2 regions of the Hydrogenophaga sp. T2 genome follow, and region 2 is predicted to be linked to the other one. Evidence: riboswitches for the same ligand, from Rfam matches in the RefSeq annotation. Region 2 holds a riboswitch; the other holds the start of a gene.
What was found. Region 2 has a riboswitch for glycine ahead of gcvT (glycine cleavage system aminomethyltransferase GcvT). Riboswitches for the same ligand answer to the same signal wherever they lie in the genome.
Positions count from the first base shown of each region.

Region 1 (9,066 bases), on a different contig from region 2:
GCGACGCGCAGATACGGGCCTTGAAGGACCGCGGCATCGTGCAGTGAGGCGGGCTCAGTCCACCATGCGCTGCGCCACGAACTCGCGCAGGATGGCCATCACCGGCGCTTCGCTGCGGCCGGCCAGCGTCACATAGGCGAAGCGCGCCGTGGCGCGCAGCGCCGGGCGCACCGGCAGCACCGCGAGCGCGCCCGCGGCCATGCGCTCGCGCGCCGTGGCCAGCACACCCAGCAACACGGTGTCGGTGCGCTCGACCACGTCGATCATGCTTTCCACGTCGTCGCATTCGAGCGTGACGATGCGGGCCGGCAGGGCGCGCCCGCCGTACTGCGCCGCGAGCTGGCGCGCCACCTCGTGCGACAGCGGCGTGGACGCGATCGGGTAACGCAGCACGTCGTCGAGCGTGACCGTGCGCTGCGCGAGCAGCGGGTGCCCCGCGCGCACGATCCAGCCGCCCTGCATCTCGGCCACGGGCTCGATGTTGAGATCGGGCTCGGGCGGCACCGCGCGCATGTCCACGATCAGCGCGTCGAGCTCGCGCGTGCGCAGCTTCACGAGCTGCAGCTCGGTGGGCGCGCGCACGACGCGCACGCGCACCTGCGGGTGGTGCTGCGCCATGTGGCACATCAGCGGCGTCATCAGCAGGGCGCCCGGCCCCGAGCCCAGGCCCACGCGAACCGCGCCCGCATTGGCCTGTCGCATCAGCTCGGCGCCGCGGCGCAGCTCCGAGGCCTCGAGCACGATGCGCCGCGCGCGCTCCACCACCTGACGGCCCAGCGGCGTGAGCTCGTTGCGCTTGCCCACACGGTCCAGCAGCCGCCCGCTCACCTCGTCCTCGAGCGACTGGATGCTGCGGCTCAGTGCCGATTGCGTGAGGTGCAGCCGCTCGGCCGCGCGGCTGAACGAGCCGGTTTCGGCCACGGCCAGGAAGTGTTCGAGGTGGCGGATGTTCATGCGGGGCCCCGGTCAAGCGAATGCGCTTCTTGAATCATTATCAAGAAAATAATGCATTGGACACATGGTAGGGCGCTGCCTAGCATGCCGCTCACCTGCTCATCGGACAGGCAACCCGCCCACACCCCCCACCGCCATGACCGCCTGCAAACGCACCTTCCTCCGCCGCACCGCGGCCGTTCTGGCCGGCCTCGCGCTGACCGGCGCCGCCCTCGCCCAGACCTTCCCCTCGCGCCCCGTGACGCTGCTCGTGCCCTACCCGGCCGGTGGTGTGTCCGACGTGATCGCGCGCACCCTGAGCGGCACGCTGGCCAGGCACCTGGGCCAGCCCGTGGTGGTGGAGAACCTGGGCGGCGCCAGCGGCGGCATCGCGGCGCAGAAGCTGCTCAACAGCCCGGCCGACGGCCATGTGATCTTCCAGGGCTCGCCCAACGAACTGGTGCTCGCGCCGCTCTCGGCCTCGGCGCTCAAGTACAAGAGCGAAGACTTCCGCCTGGTGCAGATGATCACTGTGAACCCGATGGCGGTGTTCGCGCGCAAGGACCTGCCCGCGAACAACGGCGACGAGTTGCTGGCCTTCGCCCGCAAGAGCGCGGCCGAGGGCCGGCCCCTGACCTTCGCCAGCGTGGGCCCGGGCTCCATGTACCACCTGCTCGGCGAGCACCTGGCCAAGCTCACCGGCATCGCCATGACCCACGTGCCCTACAAGGGCAGCGCGCCCGCGTTCCAGGACATCATGGGCAGCCAGGTCGACTTCTTCATCACGCCCTACGGCAAGGGGCAGATCGGCATGGTCAGCGAGGGCAAGCTCAAGGTGGTGGGCGTGCTCTCGGCCGAACCCCAGGACGCGTTCAGGAACGCCGCGCCGCTGAGCGCCTCGCCCGGGCTCAAGGGCTTCGTGTTCGACACCTGGTCGGGCTACTTCGTGCGCAAGGACACGCCCGAGCCCGTCGTGCAGGCGCTGCACAAGGCGCTCAGCGAGGTCGCCAACGACCCCGAGATCCGCGCCGCGCTCGAAGCCCAGGCCATGGTGGTTCCGCGCCCGCAGCCGCTCGCGGCCGTGGCCCGGGTGTACGCGGACAACACGGAGAAGTACCGCGCCATCGCCAAGTCCATCCACCTGCAGGCGCAGTGATGGCGGCCGTCGCAGAGGCCGGCGCGCCCTACCTCGCGCAGGCGATGTCGGCGCGCATCGGCGAGTTCATCCGCCTGCGCCGCGACATCCACGCCCACCCCGAGCTCGCGTTCCAGGAGCACCGCACCGCGGCCCTGGTGGCCGACAAGCTGCGCGCCTGGGGCTACACCGTGCACACCGGCATCGGCGGCACCGGTGTGGTGGGCGTGCTGCGGCGCGGCCAGGGCACACGCCGCCTGGGCATTCGCGCCGACATGGACGCGCTGCCCATCGCCGAAGCCCCGGGCCGCGAATGGGGCAGCCGGCGCGCGGGCCTGATGCACGCCTGCGGCCACGACGGCCACACCGCGACGCTGCTCGCGGCGGCGCGCTTCATCGCCGAAGACCTGGACTTCGACGGCACGCTGCACCTGATCTTCCAGCCCGCCGAAGAAGGTGCGGCGGGCGCGCAGGCCATGATGCGCGACGGCCTGTTCGAGCGCTTTCCCTGCGACGCGGTGTACGCGCTGCACAACATCCCCGGCATCGAGGCCGGCCACTTCCACTTCCGCACCGGGGCCAGCATGGCTTCGAGCGACAACGTCACCATCCGGCTGCAGGGCGTGGGCGGTCACGGCGCGATGCCGCAGACCACCGCCGACACCGTGGTGGCCGCGGCGGCCGTCGTCACCGCGCTGCAGACCGTGGTCTCGCGCAACGTGGACCCGCTGCACAGTGCGGTGGTCACGGTGGGCGCGCTGCACGCGGGCCAGGCCAACAACGTGATTCCCGAGGAGGCCACGCTCGAGCTCAGCGTGCGCGCGCTCGACCGCGAAGTGCGCGCGCTGCTGCGCGAGCGCATCACCGAACTGGTGCAGCTGCAGGCCGCGAGCTTCAAGGTGAAGGCCCTGATCGACTGGCGCGAGGGCTATCCCGTGCTCGTGAACACGCCCGCCGAAACCCGGCTCGCCGCCGGGTTGGCGCGCGAGCTGTTCGGCGCAGCGCGCGTGAACACCGAGGCCGCGCCGCTCACCGCGAGCGAAGACTTCGCCTTCATGCTCGAAGCCGTGCCCGGCTGCTACGTGTTCGTGGGCAACGGCGGCCCCGGCACGCCGGGCGCCTGCTCGGTGCACAACCCGGGCTACGACTTCAACGACGCGATCATCGAACCCGGCGCGCAACTGTGGACACGGTTGGTGGCCGATTACCTGAAGGCGTCTGGCTGATCTCACGCGCACCGCATTTCCCCGCACGGACCGGGAGAGCCCGCGCCCCCCGGCGCGGCGCCGAAGGAGCAACCGCCCCGGAAACTCTCAGGCCCCAGGACCGGCCCGTGCGCTCAACACTCTGAAGAGTTGCCGCGCTTCGTCAGCCGGCACACCGAAGGAGCAAGCCCCGCCGCGGCCCGCGCGCAGGGTGAATCTCTCAGGTACCGGACAGAGGGGGCGCAGACCGCGCGGTTGCGCGGTCTGCCCACATCCTCGTCCGACGCCTGGAGCGCATCCATGAAATCCTTTGCCGTCATCGGTGGTGGCATCACCGGCATCACCACCGCCTACGCCCTGGCCCGCCGCGGCTTCGCCGTCACGCTCTTCGAGCGGCACCGCTACGCCGCGATGGAGACCTCGTTCGCCAACGGCGGCCAGCTCTCGGCCTCGAACGCCGAGACCTGGACCCATCCCTCCACCCTGCTCAAGGGCCTCAAGTGGATGCTGCGCCAGGACGCACCGCTGCTCGTGAACCCGCGGCCGGGCTGGCACAAGCTGTCTTGGTTCGCGGAATTCATCGCCAGCATCCCGCGCTACGAGGCCAACACCATCGAGACCACGCGGCTGGCGATCGCCGCGCGCGCGCACCTGTTCGACTGGGCCGAGCGCGAGGGCATCGACTTCGACCACCGCCGCGAAGGCATCCTGCACATCTACCGCGACCGCCAGGGCTTCGAACACGCAGGCCGCGTGTCGCGCCTGCTCGCCGCAGGCGGCCTGCAGCGCCGCGCCGTGACGCCCGAGGAGATGCGCGCCATCGAGCCCACGCTGGCCGGCACCTACCACGGCGGCTACTACACCGAAAGCGATTCCACCGGCGACATCCACCGCTTCACGCAAGGCCTGGCCGCGGCCTGCGAGCGCCTGGGCGTGCGCACCGTGTACGGCCGCGAGGTGCGTTCGCTGCGCAGCGACGACCGCCGCGCCACGGTGACGCTGGCCGGCGAACACGGCCACGAGGAACACGCCTTCGACGCGCTCGTGGTCTGCGCGGGCGTGAACAGCCGCGCGCTCGCGGCGCAGCTCGGCGATCGCATCAACGTGTACCCGGTCAAGGGCTATTCGATCACGGTGAACCTCACCGACGAGGCCAGCCGCGCCGCCGCGCCCACGGTGAGCCTGCTCGACGACGAGACCAAACTCGTGACCAGCCGCCTCGGCCCCGACCGCTTCCGCGTGGCGGGCACGGCCGAGTTCAACGGCTTCAACCGCGACATCCGCGCCGACCGCATCCGCCCGCTGGTGGACTGGGTGCAGCAATGCTTCCCCGGCGTGAGCACGCGCCAGGTGGTGCCCTGGGCCGGCCTGCGGCCCATGATGCCGGACATGATGCCGCGCGTGGGCCGCGGCCGCCGCGCCAACGTGTTCTACAACACCGGCCACGGCCACCTGGGCTGGACGCTCAGCGCGGCCACGGCCGACCTGCTGGGCGAGCTCGTGAGCGGCAGCGCGCGCGCGGGCGGGCGGCCGCTGGCGCACCCGCTCGAGCCGGCGCGGCGCGCGGGCTGAGGCCACGCAGACCTGCAACAATGCGCCGGTGAAAAAGGTCGCCATCGTCCAGTCCAACTACATCCCCTGGAAGGGCTACTTCGACCTCATCGCCTCGGTCGACGAGTTCGTGCTGTACGACGACATGCAGTACACGCGGCGCGACTGGCGCAACCGCAACCGCATCAAGACACCGCAGGGCCCGCAGTGGCTCACGGTGCCGGTGCGGGCGAGCGGGCGCTACCACCAGGCCATCCGCGAGACCGAGATCGACGGCACCGAATGGGCCGCCGACCACTGGCGCGCGCTCACGCTCAACTACCGGCGCGCGCCGCACTTCGAGGCCATCGCGGCCTGGCTCGAGCCGATCTACCTCGGCGCGCCGCACACGCACCTGTCGGCGCTCAACCGGCAACTGATCGAGGCCGTGTGCGCCTACCTGGGCATCACCACCGTGCTGCGCAACTCGTGGGACTACACGCTGGCCGAGGGCAAGAGCGAGCGCCTGGCCGACCTGGTGCGCCAGGCCGGCGGCACCGACTACGTGTCGGGCCCGGCCGCGCGCGACTACCTCGACGAGGCCGTGTTCACCGAACGCGGCCTGCGCGTGCACTGGTTCGACTACGGCGGCTACCCCGCCTACCCCCAGCTCTGGGGCGATTTCGTGCACGAGCTCAGCGTGCTCGACCTGCTGTTCCACTGCGGGCCACAATCGGCCCGTCACATGAAGCACGTGCCCCATGACCGCTCCTGACCTGCTGGCCCCGCTGGCCGGCTACTACGCCGACAAGATCGCGCGCCACGGCCAGACGCCGCAGGGCGTGGACTGGAACGGCGAGCAGGGCCAGTGGCTGCGCTTCGAGCAGTTGCTGCGCGTGGCCGACGGCCTGGCTGCGCCTTCGATCAACGACCTGGGCTGCGGCTACGGCGCGCTGCTCGACTTCCTGGTGGCGCGCGGCCGTGAGGCCGACTACCTGGGCGTGGACGTGGCCGCGCCCATGGTGGCCGCGGCGCGCGAGCGCCACGCGGGCCGCGCGAACGCGCGCTTCATCGAGGCCGCGCGGCCCGACCGCGTGGCCGACGTGGGCCTGGCCAGCGGCATCTTCAGCGTGCGCCTGAACACGCCCGACGAGGCCTGGTTCGAGCACATCGTGGCCACGCTCGACGTGCTGCACGAAACCAGCCGCGCGGGCTTCGCCTTCAACTGCCTCACCAGCTATTCCGACGCCGACAAGATGCGGCCCGACCTTTACTACGCCGACCCCTGCCGCCTGTTCGACCTCTGCAAGCGCCGCTATTCGCGCCAGGTCGCGCTGCTGCACGACTACGGGCTGTGGGAGTTCACCCTCATCGTGCGCCAATGAAGCCCACCCCCCTCATTGCCTTCGTCGACCACGAAATTGGCCACCGCCTGCTGCAGCGGCTGATCGACGAGCACGCGCGGGGCGGCATTGCGCTGGTGGCCGTGGTGACCACGCAGGACAACGGCCAGCGCTGGTGGCCCGGCGTGGCCGGGCTGTGCAAGGCCGCGGGCCTGCCGCTGCACCGCTTCGGCCCCGGCCTGCAACCGCACGATCTGCCCGAGGCCGAGCTGCACCTGCTGCTGAGCTGGAAGCACCTGATGCCCGCGCCCTGGCTCGCGCGGCCGCGGCGCGGCACCCTCAACCTGCACTACAGCCTGCTGCCCGCGCACCGCGGCGCCTACCCGGTGAACTGGGCCCTGATCCAGGGCGACCGCCGCACCGGCGTGAGCCTGCACTGGGTGGACGAACGCGTGGACCACGGCCCCCTGCTGCTGCAGCGCGCCCTCGACATCGCGCCCGGCGACACCGCGCGCAGCCTGCAGCGCCGGCTCGACGACCTCGCCGCGAGCGCCTTCGACGAGCTGCTGCCCTGGCTGCGCGACCCGGCGCAGCCCGCGCCCACGGCCACGGCCGACGCGCCGGCCAGCTACCACAGCGCGGCCGATTTCGCGGCCGGCGCCGCACTCGACCCCGACAGCACCTGGCGCGCGGGCGACCTGATCAACCTGCTGCGCGGCCGCAGCTTCCTGCCCGACAGCCGCCTGCTGCACCTCACCGACCCGGCCACCGGCCGCCGCGTGTACCTGCGCCTCGAGCTCGAGGACGAGGCCGCACCGCCGCCCGCCGAACCGCCGAACTGACGGGTTTCCGCCCCGTTTCTCCGCGCCTGCGCCGCGGGGGCGCTGCCTACACTGCCTGCCAGTGCTTTGTCCACCCGTGGCACCCGGCAACCCATGGACCGCTCCCCCCTGCTCGTCTTCACCACCGGCCGCAACTGCGCGGCCTACGTGGAGGACAACATCCGCTCGATCGCGCGCCAGACGCTCGCGAACGCGCACGTGCTGTTCGTGGACGACGCCTCCGACGACGGCACCGACCGCATCGCCCAGGCCGCGCTGCAGCGCTGGCTGCCCGGGCGCCACCACTTCGTGCGCAACCCCGAACGCATGGGCAAGGCCCACAACGCCAGCGTGCACCTGCGCGCGCTCGCGCCCGGCTACGAGGCCGTGGCCGTGGTCGACGCCGACGACCTGCTGATCGACATCACCGTGCTCGAACAGCTCGTGCGCGCCTACCAGCAGGGCGAGGACGTGGTGTGGACCAACTACCTGAGCGACCAGGGCCGCTTCGGCGAGAACGGCCCGCTCAACCGCTACGTGCCGCCGCGCCAGCAGCCCTGGCTCAGCAGCCACCTCTTCAGCTTCCGCGCCGCGCTGCTCGCGCGCGTGCCGCACGGCCATTTCCAGTACCCCGACGGCCGCTGGCTCGACGCCGCCTGCGACCTGGCCATCGCCTACCCCATGCTCGACCAGACGCGGCGCTGGCGCTACCTGCCGGTGCGCGCCTACTGCTACACCGAGAGCAACCCGGGCTCGCACCACCGGCTCGCGGGCGAGGCGCAGAGCCTGTCGTCGCCCAGGCAGCGCGAATGCGCGCGCATCGTGCTCGCCAAGCGGCCGCTGCCGCGCATCGACGAGCCCGAGGCCGACGGCCTGCACGCCACGCCCGCGGTCCCCGCGCCGGCCGAGGCCGCCGCCTCGCCCTGGACCGCCGCGCGCCTGGCGCTGGCCGTGCCCGCGCTGCTGCGCGAACTGCCGGCCAGCACGCTGGAGGCGCTCGACCCCGAACTGCTCTGGGACTGGTGGCAGTGGCTGGACACGCACCGCGGCGCGCGTGTGCTCGCGCTGGGCGACGACGCCCACACGCAGGCGCTGGCGCTGCTGGTGCAGGCCGCGGACGGCGAGGCGCTGGCGCTGCGCGGCGGCGACGGCCCCGGCCACGCGCCCTGGACCGACGTGGCCTTCGACGCCCACCACACGCGCCTGCCCGCGCTCGACGGCCTGGGCGGTGCGCTCTTCGACGCCGTGCACCTGGCCCCCAACGCCTGGGACGGCCCGCGTGCGCCCGTGGTGGCGCTGGCCGCGCTCGCGCCGCAGCTGCGGCTCGATCAACCGCGCCTGGTGTTCGCGGGCCTGCACCCGGCCCGGCTCGACGCCGCCGCCGCGCAGATCGCGGCCCTGGTGCCCGAACTGCCCGCGCGCGCCGCGGGTGCGGGCGCCGACGCGCTGGTGGTCGAGGCCTGCGCCGCCCCCGCGGAGGCGACGGGATGAGCGCCGCCGTCGAGACCCGCGCCGCGCGCACGGTGCACCTCATGGTGCCCGACAAATTCATTGCGCCCTTCGTCGACTTCGTGCTGCGCCACTTCGACGCAAGCGAACACCGCTTCTGCCTGCTCGGCGCGCCGCGCAGCGACTTCGGTCTGCGCGCCGACCAGCCGCTCGACTGGATCGCCGGCGAACACGACGAGCCGCGCCTGCTGCAGGCGCTGTTCGCGGCCGAGCGCATCGTGATCCACGGCCTGTGGTCCGAGCGCGTGCTGCGCCTGCTCTACGCCCTGCCCTCGCTGGCGCGCAAGAGCCACTGGGTGATCTGGGGCGGCGACCTCTACGACGCGCAGTGGCAGGCCCGCACGCCGGGCCACGAACAGAACGAGGCGCTGCGCCGCGCCGTCATCACCCAGCTCGGCGGCGCGGTGGGCCTGCCCGGCGACATGGACGTGGCGCACGAGCGCTACGGCTTTCGCGGCGAGCGCCTGGTCTGCTTCACCTACCCGTCCAACCTCGCGAGCAGCGCGCCGCTGGCGCCGCGCGAACCCGGGCCGCTGCGCATCCTGGTGGGCAACTCGGCCACCGAGAGCAACTGCCACCTCGAGGTGTTC
Region 1 covers NZ_JBBHZJ010000002.1:137,062-146,127, forward strand. Annotated here, with positions in the region: gene WDZ95_RS04215 (CaiB/BaiF CoA transferase family protein) at 1-47, shown strand, start outside; gene WDZ95_RS04220 (LysR family transcriptional regulator) at 55-954, opposite strand; gene WDZ95_RS04225 (Bug family tripartite tricarboxylate transporter substrate binding protein) at 1,091-2,089, shown strand; gene WDZ95_RS04230 (M20 aminoacylase family protein) at 2,089-3,294, shown strand; glycine riboswitch at 3,406-3,518, shown strand; gene WDZ95_RS04235 (D-amino acid dehydrogenase) at 3,574-4,845, shown strand; gene WDZ95_RS04240 (WbqC family protein) at 4,874-5,578, shown strand; gene WDZ95_RS04245 (class I SAM-dependent methyltransferase) at 5,565-6,188, shown strand; gene WDZ95_RS04250 (formyltransferase family protein) at 6,185-6,988, shown strand; gene WDZ95_RS04255 (glycosyltransferase family 2 protein) at 7,082-8,458, shown strand; gene WDZ95_RS04260 (TDP-N-acetylfucosamine:lipid II N-acetylfucosaminyltransferase) at 8,455-9,066, shown strand, end outside.
Region 1: it holds a riboswitch for glycine, as region 2 does, so the genes downstream of both, WDZ95_RS04235 (D-amino acid dehydrogenase) here and gcvT (glycine cleavage system aminomethyltransferase GcvT) in region 2, are expected to answer to the same signal.

Region 2 (9,066 bases):
GCTTCGCTGTGCGCCGGATTCTGGGCAAAGGTTGCACTGCGTACAATGCCGTTTCACTCAGTGAACCAAGGTGCGACATGCGAAACCCTGCCCCGGCCGAGCCCGAACCCGCCGAAGGCGTCACCGCGGTGACGCGCGCACTCTCGCTGATGGAGGCCTTCCAGGCCGGCGAATCCACGCTCTCGCTGGCCGAGCTGAGCCGGCGCACGGGCATCCACAAGACCACGGTGCTGCGCCTGGCGCGCACGCTCGCGCTGTCGCACTACATGGTTCAGGAAGACGACGGCCAGTGGCGCCTGGGCCCGGCCACGGGTTGGCTGGGCGCGCGCTACCAGCGCGGCTTCGACGTCAACCTGGTGGTGGAGCCGGTGCTGCGCGAGCTGGTCGCGCTCACCGGCGAAAGCGCGTCGTTCTATGTGCGCGAAGGCAGCATCCGCGCCTGCATCTCACGCGTGGAAGGCCCGCACTCGGTGCGGCACCACGTGCGCATCGGCGAGCGGCTGCCGCTCGACAAGGGCGCGCCGGGCCGCGTGATCCTGGCCTTCAGCGGCGAACGCGGCGAGCCCTACGAAGGCATCCGCCAGCGCGGCTACCACCTCTCGCTGGGCGAGCGAGAGCCCGAGGTGTCGAGCGTGGCCGCGCCGGTGTTCGGCCTGGGCTGGCGGCTGCTGGGCTCGATGTGCATCTCGGGCCCGAGTTCGCGCCTGCCCAAACGCAAGCTCGACCAGCACGCCCAGCACGTGATCCGCGCGGCCAACGCGCTGTCGTACGCGCTCGCGGGCAGCCGATCGGCCAACACGCCGCCGGTGCTGTCGAACTGGCACCCCTGAAGGGGCGCCTCAGTCAACCAGATGCTGGCGCAGGCTGTCGGGAATGGGGGCCGACTTCTGTTTCGGGAAATCCACCCACACCGTGGTCGCCCCGCCCGACGCATAGACCACGCCCGGCACGTCGGCGCGTTCGAGCGTGCACCAGCTCTCGAAGCTGCTTCGGCCCACGTCGCTCACGAACATGGTCGCCACCACCTCGCCCGGGAACTCGAGCTGTTTGTGGAAGGTGCAGAAGGCGTTGATGATCACCGGCCCCTCGCCCTGCGGGTCGGGCTGGCAGCCGATGGAGCGCATCCACTCGATGCGGATGGTTTCGAGGTAGCGGAAGTACACCGTGTTGTTCACGTGGCCCATGGCGTCCATGTCGCCCCAGCGGATGGGGATGCGCATGGTGTGAACGGCTTTCTTCTTCTCGGGCAGTTCGAATTTCATCGGTGGGCTCGGATGGACGCGAGGATGCCGGCAACGAACAGCGCGCACGCGGCCCACTGCAGGGCCACGGGCCACTGCCCGTTCCAGACGAAGTTGTAGAGCAGGCCGAACACGGTCTCGCTCACGATGAGCTGGCCCGCGAGGCTGGCGCTCAGGCGCCGGCTCGCCATGTTCCAGAGCACCGAGGCGATCCAGGCCGAGCCGATGCCGGTGACCGCGCATACGGCCACGAACAGGCCCAGGCGCGGCTGCGCCAGCAGCGTGGCGAGCGGGCTGCCCGCCACCGCCCAGATGGCCAGCGCACCCAGGCCCGCGGCCAGCCCGAGCCAGTTGGCCCACACGGTGGAATTGACCTCGGGGTGGCGCGTGAGCCAGCGCGCGTTGAGCAGGCCGAAGGCGGTCCAGGCGGCGGCGGCGAGCGCGGCGAACAGCACGCCCAGCCACAACCCCACCCCGCCACCCGCCGCACCGTGCGCGTCGGCGCGCACCATGAGCGCAATGCCCGCGGCCGTGAGCACCAGGCCCGGCAACAGGCTGCGCCAGCGCAGGCCCTGCGGCTTGCCCAGCAGCATGATCCACACCGGGATGGTGCCGATGATCAGCACCGGCAGCGCCGCGCCCGCGGCCTGGATCGCGATCACCAGCAGCAGGTAGTAGCCGGTGTAGCCCAGCACGCTCAGGCCCAGCGCGGCGCGCGCCTGGGGCGCCGTGGGCCAGCGCGCCTCACCGCGCAGCGCGCCCCAGAGCAGCAGCAGGAGCGAGAGCAGCCCGCAGGCCAGGAAGCGGCCCACGGTGACGTCGACCGAACCGAACTCGGGCACGATCACGGGCGCGATGAAGGCCGAACCCCAGAAGGCGCCCGCGCCCAGGCCCGCGGCCAGACCCGTCACCATGCCGGGCGGCAGGCCGCCCGGCCGCTGCACCACCAGCGCGGTCATTCAGACCCCGAAGCCGTCGTCGGCCGCGATCACCGCACCGTTCACGAAATGGCTTTCGTTCGCGCACAGCATCACCAGCAGCGCGTCGAGGTCGGCCGGCTGGCCCACGCGCTTGCGCGGCAGCATGTCCACCAGCTTGCGGCCCTGCTCGGTCTGCCAGTGCGCGTGGTTGATCTCGGTATCGATGTAGCCCGGGCAGATGGCGTTCACGTTGATGCCGAAGCGGCCCCACTCCACCGCCATGGCCTTGGTCATGTGGACCACGGCGGCCTTGCTCATGCAGTACACGCCGATCTGCGGCAGCACCTTGAGCCCGGCCATGGACGCGACGTTCACGATGCGCCCGCCCACGAAGCTGCCCGGGGCCGCGCCCTTGGCGCGCGCGATCATGCGCTTGCCCACCTCTTGCGCCACGAAGAAGGCGCCCTTGGTGTTGGTGTCGAAGACGAAGTCGTAATCGGCCTCGGCCACGTCCTGCAGGCGCTGCGTGGTGCTCACGCCCGAGTTGTTGATGAGGATGTCGATCGGGCCGACCTCGGTCTCGGCGTGCGCCACCGCGGCTCGGATCGAGGCCAGGTCGGTCACGTCGAGCGCCACCACGTGCGCCGCGCCGCCCTCGGCCTCGATGTGCGCGCGCAGGTTCATGAGGCGGTCGGTGCGGCGGCTGGCCAGCACCACGGCCGCGCCGGCGCGCGCCAGCGTCTTGGCGAACTGGGCGCCCAGGCCGCTGGACGCGCCGGTGATCAGGGCCACGCGGCCGGACAGGTCGAGGGTGTACGCCATGGGGAGGTCTCTCTGGAATGCGAACGACCGTTCGATTTATTGCATCGCCGCATAAAATGCGCGCTCCCCGGACACACGAACGCCGCCGCAAAGGCGGGCATCCGGGGGGTGTGCCAACCATTATGAGCGAGACCCCATGACGCAAGACGAGATCCTGGCCCAGTACGGCCCCCGCGAAGCCATGGAATACGACGTGGTGATCGTCGGCGGCGGCCCGGCCGGCCTGTCCACCGCGATCCGGCTGAAACAACTGGCTGCCGAGAAGGGCGCCGAGGTCAACGTCTGCGTGCTCGAGAAGGGCTCCGAGCCCGGCGCGCACATCCTCTCGGGCGCCGTGATGGATCCCCGGGCCCTCACCGAGCTGCTGCCCAACTGGAAGGCCGATGGCGCGCCGCTGAACCAGCCCGTGAGCGACGACCAGCTGCTCTGGCTCACCGAGACGGGCGCCTTCGACACCCCGAAATTCCTGATCCCGAACAACTTCCACAACGACGGCAACTACGTGATCAGCCTGGGCAACGTGGTGCGCTGGCTGGGCCAGCAGGCCGAGGCCCTGGGCGTGGAGATCTTCCCCGGCTTCGCGGCCGCCGAAGTGCTCTACAACGAAGACGGCTCGGTCAAGGGCGTGGCCACCGGCAACCTGGGCGTGGGCAAGGACGGCCAGCCCAACGAGAACTTCCAGCTCGGCATGGAGCTGCACGCGAAGTACACCGTGTTCGCCGAGGGCGCGCGCGGCCACCTGGGCAAGCAGCTGATCGCCAAGTTCCACCTCGACGAAGGCAAGGACCCGCAGGCCTATGCCATCGGCGTGAAGGAGCTCTGGGAGATCGACCCGGCCAAGCACAAGCCCGGCCTGGTGGTGCACACCGCGGGCTGGCCCATGAAGAACGACACCTACGGCGGTGGCTTCCTCTACCACCTCGAGGACAACAAGGTCACGCTGGGCCTGGTGACCGGCCTGAACTACAGCAACCCCTGGCTGAGCCCGTTCGAGGAAATGCAGCGCTGGAAGACGCACCCGCGCATCCGCCAGTTCCTCGAAGGCGGCAAGCGCCTGAGCTACGGCGCGCGCGCCATCACCACGGGCGGCCTCATGAGCCTGCCCAAGTCGGTGTTCCCGGGTGGCGCGCTGGTGGGCTGCGACGCGGGCTACCTCAACGGCGCACGCATCAAGGGCAGCCACGCGGCGATCAAGAGCGGCATGCTCTGCGCCGAAGCCGCCTTCGAGGCCGTGCAGGCCGGCCGCCAGCACGACGAACTGGCCGCCTACCCCGCGGCCTTCGACCGGAGCTGGCTGCGCGAAGAGCTCGAGAGCTCGCGCAACTTCAAGAGCTGGTTCAAGTACGGCAACCTCATCGGCGGCCTCATGGTGGGCATCGAGCACTGGCTGCTGCCGCGCCTGGGCTTCAAGAGCCCGCCGTGGTCGCTGCACCGCGAGAAGGCCGACCACCTGTACCTCAAACCCGCGGCCGAGTGCGAAAAGATCGCCTACCCCAAGCCCGACGGCAAGCTCACCTTCGACCGCCTGAGCAGCGTGTTCGTGAGCAACACCAACCACGAAGAACAGCAGCCCGCCCACCTCACGCTCAAGGACGCGGGCGTGCCGGTGAAGATCAACCTCGCCAAGTACGCGGGCCCCGAGAGCCGCTACTGCCCCGCGGGCGTGTACGAGTACGTCAAGACCGAGGACGGCGCCGACCGGCTGCAGATCAACGCGCAGAACTGCGTGCACTGCAAGACCTGCGACATCAAGGACCCGACGCAGAACATCGTGTGGGTCACGCCCGAGGGCGGGGGCGGGCCGAACTACGCGGGGATGTGACGCGCCGCGGCGCGGGATGTGCGTTCGTTCACATCCCTCCGCGAAAGCCGCCTGCGGGCGGCTTTTTTGCGCCCGCATGACACGCGAACGTCATGCGGCCTGCGCAGAGTGCTGCGTCATCCGTAGCACTCCCTGCCACACCCATGCTCAACAAGACCGACAAGGGCCGGGCCGAGCTGCAACCCGGCCAGCGCACCCTGGGCCAGCGCGAGCGCGCGATCCTGCTCGTGGCCGACGGCCGCAAATCCACCGCCTCGCTGCATGCCCTCTTCCACGGCGACGGCAAGGCCATCGTCGAATCGCTGATCGCGGGCGGCTACCTGCTGGACGACCGCCCGCCGCCCGCCCCGGCCCCGTCACCGGGCCTCGCGGTGCAGGGCTCGGTCGACGATTTCAGCGGCCCGCGCTCGCTGGCCAGCGCGCGCATGTTCCTGTTCGATCTCTCGGACCGCATGTTCGCGCCGCGCGACCGGCAGATGGCCGAGCGCCTGCGCGACGCACTCCGTGAAGCGCGCGACGCCCCGAGCATGGTCGCCGTGGGCCGCGAGATGCTGGCCGAGATCGAGCGCGTCGCAGGCCGCGAGCGGGCGCTGGCGGTCAGCGCGCGGCTGGCCAAACTGCTGCCGGAATCGGCCCCGCTCGGGGTCTGAGCAACGCCACCCGCGTCGACTGCACTAGAATCCGCGGCGTTGCTCAGGAGAGAGCTCCCGCGTGGAGCCGCCGAAGGCGCAGGAGGCCGCAACGGCCCCGAACGCTCAGGCAAAAGGACTGGCAAACGCCCGCCGCAAGGCAGGCGATCCCCCCTGGAGAGAGGCCCCACACGATGCGGCCCACCGAAGGAGCAAGCGCGGCATCGCCCGCGTGAATCTCTCAGGTAAAGCGGACAGCGGGGCAGCACACGGCACGCCGTGTTTCGCCCCGCGAGGGGCCTGCCCTGCCAGCGAGTCCGCCTTGTCCTCCACCGAACTTCTCCAGACCCCGCTGCACGCACTGCACCTCGAACTCGGTGCGCGCATGGTGCCCTTCGCGGGCTACAGCATGCCGGTGCAGTACCCCGCGGGCCTCATGGCAGAGCACCAGCACACGCGCAACGCCGCCGGCCTGTTCGACGTGTCGCACATGGGCCAGCTGCGCCTGTCGGGCCCCGAGGCCGCGGCCGCCTTCGAAAGCCTGATGCCGGTCGACGTGATCGGCCTGGCGCCGGGCAAGCAGCGCTACGGCCTGCTGCTCACCGACGAGGGCACCATCGTCGACGACCTGATGTTCGTGAACCGCGAGGACCACCTGTTCGTGATCGTCAACGGCGCCTGCAAGCACGGCGACCTCGCGCACATGCAGCAGCGCATCGGCCAGCGCTGCACCATCGAACCCCAATTCGACCGCGGCCTGCTCGCGCTGCAGGGCCCGCAGGCCGTGACCGCGCTGCAGCGCCTGCTGCCCGGCGTGGAAAAGCTGGTGTTCATGACCGGCGCGGCCTTCGAATGGCAGGGCCGGCCGCTGTTCGTCACGCGCAGCGGCTACACCGGCGAAGACGGCTTCGAGCTCTCGCTGGCCGCGGCCGACACCGAGGCCTTCGCGCGCGCGCTGCTCGCGCAGCCCGAGGTGCAGCCCATCGGCCTGGGCGCGCGCAACTCGCTGCGCCTCGAAGCCGGCCTGTGCCTCTATGGCAACGACATCGACACCACCACCACGCCCGTGGAAGCCGGCCTGAATTGGGCCATGCAGAAGGTGCGCCGCAGCGGCGGCGCGCGCGCGGGCGGCTTCCCGGGCGCTGCGCGCGTGCTCGCCCAGCTCGACGGCACCGCCCCGCCCGAGCGCGTGCGCGTGGGCCTGATCGCGCAGGAGCGCGTGCCGGTGCGCGAGCACACCGAACTGCAGAGCGAAGCGGGCGAGCGACTGGGCGAAGTCACCAGCGGCCTGCTCGGCCCTACCATCAACCAGCCCATCGCCATGGGCTACCTGCCGCCGGCGTTCGCCGCCCCCGGCACCCGCGTGAACGCGCTGGTGCGCGGCAAGGCCGTGCCCATGGTGGTGGCGCCCATGCCCTTCGTGCCCAACCGCTACCACCGCGGCTGATCCTTCCCCTCATCCCCCAGGAGCTTTCCTCATGACCACCAAGTACACCGAAGACCATGAATGGATCACCGTGGACGGCAACGTCGCCACGGTCGGCATCACCCACCACGCGCAGGACGCGCTCGGCGACGTGGTCTTCGTCGAACTGCCCGAGGTGGGCAAGGCCTTTGCCCAGAAAGACGTGGCCGGCGTGGTCGAGTCGGTGAAGGCCGCGGCCGACGTCTACATGCCCGTGAGCGGTACCGTCACCGAGGTCAACGAAGCCCTGCGCGCCGACCCGGCGCTCGCCAACAGCGACCCGCTGGGCGCCGGCTGGTTCTTCAAGGTGCAGCTCAGCGACGCCTCGCAGGTGGACGCGCTGCTCGACAAGACCGCCTACGACGCCTTCGCCGCGAACAACTGACCACCGCCCCTGCCTGAAAGCCCGAGCCATGCTCATGCCCGCCGTCAAACCCCTGGGTGAACTCGAGAACGCCAGCGAGTTCGTCGCCCGCCACATCGGCCTCACCGAGGCCGACGAGGCCCACATGCTGTCGGTGATCGGCGAGGCCTCGCGCCGCGCGCTGATCGACAGCATCGTGCCGCGCAGCATCGCGCGCAGCCAGGGCATGAAGCTGCCCGCGCCCGTGACCGAGGCCGCGGCGCTGGCGGAGCTCAAGGCCATTGCGCAGCAGAACAAGCTGCTCAAGAGCTTCATCGGCCAGGGCTACCACGGCACCCACACGCCGGGCGTGATCCTGCGCAACATCCTCGAGAACCCGGCCTGGTACACCGCCTACACGCCCTACCAGGCCGAGATCTCGCAGGGCCGCATGGAAGCGCTGGTGAACTTCCAGACCATGGTCACCGACCTCACGGGCATGGCCATCGCCAACGCGTCCATGCTCGACGAGGCCACCGCCGCGGCCGAGGCCATGACCCTGGCCAAGCGCTCGGTGAAGGCGCGCGGCAACGCCATCGTGGTCTCGGGCGACACGCACCCGCAGACCATCGAGGTGATCCAGACCCGCGCCGCACCGCTGGGCCTGGAGGTGCGCGTGGCCATGTCGGGCGAGGAATGGGACCGCCTGCTTGCCGCCGACGACTACTTCGCGGCCCTCGCGCAGTACCCCGCCTCCAGCGGCTGGCTGCACGACTGGACGCAGGACGCGGCCACCGTGCACGGCAAACACGCGGCCTTCATCATGGCCGCCGACCTGCTCGCGCTCACGCTGCTCAAGACGCCGGCCGAGATGGGCGCCGACATCGTGGTCGGCACCACGCAGCGCTTCGGCATGCCCATGGGCAATGGCGGCCCGCACGCGGCCTTCATGGCCTGCCGCGACGAGTACAAGCGCAGCCTGCCCGGCCGCCTGGTGGGCGTGAGCGTGGACGCGCACGGCAACCCCGCCTACCGCCTGGCGCTGCAGACGCGCGAGCAGCACATCCGCCGCGAGAAGGCCACGAGCAACATCTGCACCGCGCAGGTGCTGCCCGCCGTGATCGCGAGCATGTACGCCGTGTACCACGGCCCTCAGGGCTTGAAGCGCATCGCGCAGCGCGTGGCCGCCTACACCGCGGTGCTGGCGCGCGGACTGGCGCAGCTCGGCCACGCCAACACCCACCATGGCGAGCAGGGTGTGTTCGACACCGTGTGCCTGCACGTGGGCGCGGCCGAGGCCGAGGCGCTCATGGCGCGCGCGGTGGCGCACGGTGTGAACCTGCGCCGCGCCTGGGGCGAGTACGTGATGGCCACGCTCGACGAAACCACCACGCGCGAAGACATCGCGCTGCTGTGGACCATCTTCGCCAAGGACGGCCAGGCCCTGCCCGACTTCGAGGCCTTCGAGAAGGGCGTGGAGCCGCTGATCCCCGCCGAACTGCGCCGCACCAGCGACTTCCTCACGCACCCGGTGTTCAACAGCCACCACAGCGAGACCGGCATGCTGCGCTACATCCGCGCGCTGTCCGACAAAGACCTCGCGCTCGACCGCAGCATGATCCCGCTCGGCTCGTGCACCATGAAGCTCAACGCGACCAGCGAGATGATCCCCATCACCTGGCCCGAGTTCGCGCACGTGCACCCCTTCGCGCCGGCCGACCAGCGCCAGGGCTACGCGCTGCTCGACCAGCAGCTGCGCCAGTGGCTGTGCGAGGCCACGGGCTACGCGGGCATCAGCCTGCAGCCCAACGCGGGTTCGCAGGG
Region 2 covers NZ_JBBHZJ010000004.1:490,832-499,897, forward strand. Annotated here, with positions in the region: gene WDZ95_RS12585 (IclR family transcriptional regulator) at 78-830, shown strand; gene WDZ95_RS12590 (acyl-CoA thioesterase) at 840-1,262, opposite strand; gene WDZ95_RS12595 (EamA family transporter) at 1,259-2,200, opposite strand; gene WDZ95_RS12600 (SDR family oxidoreductase) at 2,201-2,983, opposite strand; gene WDZ95_RS12605 (FAD-dependent oxidoreductase) at 3,120-4,805, shown strand; gene WDZ95_RS12610 (hypothetical protein) at 4,949-5,455, shown strand; glycine riboswitch at 5,490-5,585, shown strand; glycine riboswitch at 5,599-5,702, shown strand; gene gcvT (glycine cleavage system aminomethyltransferase GcvT) at 5,757-6,881, shown strand; gene gcvH (glycine cleavage system protein GcvH) at 6,913-7,284, shown strand; gene gcvP (aminomethyl-transferring glycine dehydrogenase) at 7,313-9,066, shown strand, end outside.